DNA from 2 places in the Comamonas sp. CMM02 genome. Region 1 is predicted to be linked to the other one. Evidence: predicted binding sites of a transcription regulator. Region 1 holds the regulator's gene; the other holds the start of a gene.
What was found. The regulator FNR, encoded in region 1, switches genes on or off when oxygen is low (the NO sensors DNR and NnrR bind a similar motif). The targets are predictions, from matches to a motif close to TTGATNNNNATCAA.

Region 1 (3,104 bases):
AAGGTCTTCGCATTCTGGCTGTAAGTGGCCCCAACACGACCAATTGCAGACACACCCAGCGCGATCAAATCACAATCCGGTTGCGTGCTATAGCCCTGGAAGTTACGGTGCAGGCGTCCTTGCCGTTTAGCAATCGCCAGCGCATCTTCAGGCAAGGCGAAGTGATCCATCCCCACATACACATAGCCTGCAGCGATGAAGCTCTCGATGGAAGAAGACAGCATGCTTACTTTGTCGGGCGCAGAAGGAAGGTCTTCTTGCAAGATACGGCGCTGCGGCTTGAAACGCTCGGGCAAATGTGCATAGGCATACAGGGCAATACGATCTGGGCGCAACGCCGCAACCTGCTTTAATGTGCGGGCAAATGACTCTGCATTCTGCTTGGGTAAGCCGTAAATCAAATCGACATTGATCGACTCAAAGCCCAGCTCACGAGATGCTGCCACCAGATCAAACACCTGCTCTGCAGGCTGTTCACGGTGCACCGCTTTTTGCACCTCAGGATCAAAATCCTGAACACCAAAGCTCAGGCGGTTAAACCCGATCTCTTTGAGCACCGCCAAGCGCTCACGCGTCACCGTCCTTGGATCTACCTCAATCGAATATTCGCCAGCGGGATCAAAGTCAAAACGCTGACCCAGCATGCGCCACAGCTCGCGCAACTCTTCATCCGTAAGGAAAGTGGGCGTACCCCCACCGACGTGAAACTGGCTGACAACTTGCCCACGGCCACAGTGCTGCAGGTGCAAATCCACCTCGCGCTCCAAATAGCGCATGTAGGTGACAGCACGCTCATGGTGTTTGGTAATAATCTTGTTGCAGGCGCAGTAGTAGCACAGGGACTCACAAAAAGGAATGTGCACGTAGAGCGACATTGGCTGCTTTGCCGCAGCGGTCACTTTGCGCTGCTTCAACGCCAAGATATAGTCATCATCACCAAATGCCTCCACAAACCTGTCAGCAGTGGGGTAAGAGGTGTAGCGTGGACCAGGCACGTCATAGCGTCGCAAGAGTTCGGGGGTGACTACAGTCATGAATCTTTTTTCCTTGTTGCCCCTACTTTGCAACAATAAGCCACGTTTATCCTTGACTTGAATCAAGGGGGCGATGTAAAAGCAATGCCACAATTTGATTCATATCATTCGTAAAACCAATGCCACACTTTGATTCAAATCATTCATGGCTGCGCTCTTCACTCTGATAGTTCCGTTTCTATTTTTTTTAACATCTAGCCTACGTCTTACTCATAGACATATGGGCTTTTGAGTACATGACTCCACCATCCATCAAAGTAACCTGTTCCAACTGCAATCTGCGCGAACTCTGCATGCCCGTGGGCCTGAGCGAGCAGCAGTTGCAGCGCATTGATGACATTGTGGCAACGCGCCGCAAAGTCAAACGTGGAGCAACGCTGTTTCGCAACGGAGAAGCCTTCACGTCGCTGTATGCCATTCGTACGGGGTTTTTCAAAACTTGCGTGGCAACCGAAGATGGCCGGGATCAGGTGACGGGCTTTCAAATGGCAGGCGAGATCATCGGCCTGGATGGCATCGTCAATGATCACCACACTTGCGATGCCGTCGCACTAGAAGATGCGGAAGTTTGCGTCATGCCGTTTGATGGGCTGGAGGAAATTTCGCGCGAAGTGACTGCCCTGCAAACCCATGTGCACAAAGTGATGAGCCGGGAAATTGTGCGCGAGCACGGCGTCATGCTCCTGCTTGGCAGCATGCGTGCTGAAGAACGCTTGGCAGCATTTATTTTGAACTTGGTACAGCGCCTTCACGCTCGGGGTTTTTCCTCGTCAGAGCTGGTGCTGCGCATGACACGCGAGGAAATCGGCAGCTACCTGGGCCTCAAGCTGGAGACAGTGAGCCGCACCTTCTCCAAGTTTGTGGAAGAAGGCATGGTCGAAGTCAAGCAACGCCACGTCCGCATTCTGGACACGGCTGCATTGCAACGTCTGGTGAACAGCCAGCACGAAAGCAATAAATAAGAAATTGCAGGCTGGTTCAGCCAGCCCAAAAGCCTCCCACGCTATCGCTTTGGGAGGCTTTTTTTATGGCTGCCCTACCTGACATCGATAGAAAACATCGAGGACCTCCCTCAGGATATGGAAGGTTCTCCGTTGACCTTCGCTGCGGGTATGGACAGCAGCATTGTCAAATAGCCCGCCACTGAAAATACTGCCCAGAAAATAAAGAAGGCAATCGTATAGACAGCGCTGCGTGATAACTCAACACTTTGCCCCCACCACGACATATCCATAGGATCAAACACAGAAAAAACCAGCATTTCCATCACACCTGCTGCCAAAAAAGCAGGCCAGGCAATCCACATCCAGCGTTGTGCCAACATATGTCTTCCTTTGTGGTTTGGTTTAACGCTTTTATTGTGCACACCGTATTTTCAATATCAGCGTGGGACAAATACCAAATAAAAAAGATAGCTGCTTGCGCTTATTAACAAAGGATTTCAAAGTCATTAATACCTGAATCCCTTGCAACATAAGCGCAAGCAGCTATCTTTACCAGTAAATTTAAATTATTTAGGCGTTAAATCAGGCAAATCCGCATCCGGTGTTACTGCGTGATTGCGCACCGCATTGGCTGGCGCATAGCTCTTGTCCTGGTTGCGTAACTGTTCGTTGATGTTCACACCCTTTTGGTAGTAATCCGCATCGACAATTGGATCAGCACCACGCGCAGCGATCACCGCCGTCAAAATACCAGCCACCACCACAATCGCCGGTCCAGACAAGACCAGCCACACGTGGCCATATTTCCACCATGGGCCAGATCGTGTTTCCAGTTTTTTTACGTTCTGAGACATGCCAAACTTTCTTTCATCTTTAGACATGGTGTGCAGAGCTTGCGCCCTGCTCACCGCAAATAACACTTTCTTAGCGGGGCACCAAGAAAACAGACTTTTCTCGTACGTGACCTTTTCCACTTTGCGCAGAAATCTCGAACTCAATTCGATGCGAGCCTGAATCTGCAGTTCCATACGGAATTTGCACCCGTACAGCAACGCCACGCGTCTGCGCCGAATCCACAGCCACCTCGCGCCCCTCTACCAGCTCAATGCCTTCAAGGCCATCCACA
Region 2 (3,104 bases), on a different contig from region 1:
GTGCGGTGTTGGGTGCAAAAACAAAGCGGCCAATCATTCTAGGCAGGCGCACCCCGTTTGTCGGTCACCGCAGGGAATGTGCCTGCAGATATGCCGGTAAGCAAAAAAGGGCTTGCCAGCGTGGCAAGCCCTTTGGGGGAACTCGTGGCGCTGCGGATGGCTACTTGCGCGCTGTCTCCAGGGCGCGGTTAATGCCCAAAGCCACCAGCGTACAGACAGCGCCAGACAGTAAGTACCCGCCCACGGCGATAGGGCCAAAATGCGAAGACAGGTACAAGGCCACCAATGGTGCCATGGCCGCACCCAGCAGCCATGCCAGATCGGCTGAATAGGCCGCTCCCACGTAGCGGAAACGGCGAGAGAAGTTGGCCGTGACGGTGCCTGAGGACTGCCCATAGGACAGCCCCAGCAGTGCAAAGCCCACCAGGATGAAGACGTTCTGGCCCGCTGTGCCGCCACTGAGCAGCATGGGCGCAGCAAAACTGAACAGGCCAATCAGTACCGCCATGGCCCCCAGCGTGTTGCGGCGCCCAAACCTGTCAGCCATCCAGCCAGACAGCACCATGGCGGCGCAGGCGATCAGTGCCCCTAGCACTTGCACCCACAAAATGGCGGTTACCGAGGCATCGCCATACAGCGTCATCCAGGACAGGGGAAACACGGTGACCAGGTGGAACAGGGCAAAGCTGGCCAGAGCTGCCAGGGCACCCAGAAATACGTTTTTCCCTTCACCGCTGTGGATCATTTCAAAAGTGCGTGAAGGGGTCAGCTCCATGGTCTTGAACATGTTGGCGTAGGTGTCATCGGCCACCAGGCGCAAACGTGCAAACAGCGCGACGACGTTGATAGCAAAAGCGACACAGAAGGGGTAGCGCCAGCCCCATGTGGTGAACTCTTCAATGGACAGCTGGTTGTAGATGAAGGCAAATATGGAGGCTGCAACCACAAAGCCGATGGGTGCACCCAGCTGGCCAATCATGGCGTACCAGCCCCGTTTTTCTTTGGGGGCACTCATTGCCAGCAAAGACGGCAGTCCCTCCCAGGAGCCGCCCACGGCAAGGCCCTGGGCAATACGCAGCCCGATGAGCCACCAGATTGCTATGGTCCCGAGGCTGTCATACCCCGGCAGCAACGCAATACCTACTGTGGCGCTGCCCAGCAGGAACAGCGCAATGGTCAGCTTGGGTGCCATGCCCCAGCGCCGCTGTATGACCATGCCCAGGGCAGTGCCCACAGGGCGGGCAATAAACGCCAGAGCAAACACCGCAAAGGCGGCGAGCATGCCGTCGAGCGTGGACAGGAACGGGAAGAAGACGTGCGGAAATACCAGCACGCAGGCGATGCCAAAGACGAAGAAATCAAAGTACTCTGATGCGCGGCCAATGATCACGCCCGCTGCAATTTCACCTGGGGTGACTTCTTCGTCACGATGGACAGTCGGGAGCAGGGGGGCGGCACCCGATACGGGGCCAGAGTGTGCAAGTCCTGTCATGGTGCAAATCTCCTCGAAGCGATGCACCACTTGTACGCGGCTTGATTCGTGTCAACAAGCGAGTTTTATCTGTCAGACTTGTAGGAAAAGGGTTTGTGGGGATGCTGAAGCTACACAAAAGTAGCAAAGACCACGGATCAAGCAGGGTGTTGTGCTGTTGTTTAGCTGCCCCAATTTGGGGAGCTCTTGACATTTATCAAGAGGTTTCTCTTATTTCAGTATGTCCTGAAAAATCAAGGATTTAGGGGTTGTTTGACGGGTGTCAATTGACATGGGTGCGCGTTGAATGCCTACATAAAGACAGCACACGGCACTGTGTTGAGCTTTGATAGACAAGAAGAAGATGGGCGAGAAGAGTAAATTCGGCTGGTTTTGTAATCCGCGTTTACACCTAACAACGCGCGTTTTTCGCGTTAACAGCATGCCTACATCCACGGAAACCCGCGGGCCAGCCTGGCTCGCTGCGGCTGCTTTACTTGCGACCCTGACGGGCTGCAGTAAAGCTGTCGTACTCAATCCCGCAGGGGACGTTGCTGCTCAGCAAGGCGACTTGGTGGTGACAGCCACCTTGTTGATGCTGGTCATCATTGTTCCTGTGATCCTACTGACCTTGTTGTTCGCCTGGAAGTATCGCCAGTCCAACAACGAAGCTGAATACGATCCTGAGTGGCACCACTCGACCGCTCTGGAGCTGGTCATCTGGAGTGTCCCTCTGATCATCATCATTGCGCTGGGCACACTGACTTGGATCACGACCCATAAGCTCGATCCCTACCGTCCCCTGGACCGTATTTCTGAGACCAAGCCGTTGGATCCCAACGTGAAGCCTCTGGAAGTGCAGGTCGTTGCCATGGACTGGAAGTGGATGTTCATTTATCCAGAGCAAGGTATTGCGACGGTCAATGAGCTGGCAGCACCCGTGGATCGCCCGATCCTCTTCAAGCTGACTGCCACCAACACCATGAGTGCTTTCTACGTGCCTGATCTGGCCGGCATGATCTATGCAATGCCTGGCATGCAGACACAGTTGAATGCGGTGATCAACCGCGAAGGCGTGTTCCGTGGCCTGAACTCGCACTACAGCGGTGCAGGTTTTTCTGGCATGACATTCAAGTTCCATGGCCTGAGCAACGAAGGCTTTGACGCCTGGGTGCAAAAGGCCAAGGACGAAAACACTGTGCTCGATCGCGACAGTTATTTGAACCTGGTCAAGCCTAGTGAGCGTCACCCTGTGACCCGTTTCTCCTCTGTGCAAGAAGGCTTGTACGACCGCGTACTGAACATGTGCGTGGAAGAAGGAAAGATGTGCATGCACCACATGATGGCCATCGACGCTGCTGGCGGCGCGGCCTACATGAAGGCGGCGGGTTTGAACCTGCCTGACGATGTGTGCTCTGTCGAAAACGCTGACCAAGTCGTGGCCCTGATGGACCAACGCGCTTTGGCACAGCAGTAAGCAGTTTTGACGGAAGGAAGGCTGGCTGCGGCCGGTCTTTCGGCCATTTAGCAAGAGACTCGATATGTCTGAACCAACAACAATGCCCCACGATCCGCTCCTCGGGCGGATTACCTGGGACTCCATACCGATGGTGCATGAGCCCATCGTGCTGTG

Region 2: a site for FNR is predicted at 1,679-1,692, ahead of cyoA (ubiquinol oxidase subunit II). Genes of this name have one in related genera too.

The regions. Positions count from the first base shown of each region.
Region 1 covers NZ_JACUZW010000005.1:101,191-104,294, forward strand. Annotated here, with positions in the region: gene hemN (oxygen-independent coproporphyrinogen III oxidase) at 1-1,034, opposite strand, end outside; gene fnr (fumarate/nitrate reduction transcriptional regulator Fnr) at 1,271-1,996, shown strand; gene IB213_RS15765 (hypothetical protein) at 2,107-2,358, opposite strand; gene IB213_RS15770 (FixH family protein) at 2,545-2,832, opposite strand; gene ccoG (cytochrome c oxidase accessory protein CcoG) at 2,903-3,104, opposite strand, start outside.
Region 2 covers NZ_JACUZW010000007.1:44,219-47,322, forward strand. Annotated here, with positions in the region: gene IB213_RS17400 (MFS transporter) at 161-1,492, opposite strand; gene cyoA (ubiquinol oxidase subunit II) at 1,914-2,948, shown strand; gene cyoB (cytochrome o ubiquinol oxidase subunit I) at 3,013-3,104, shown strand, end outside.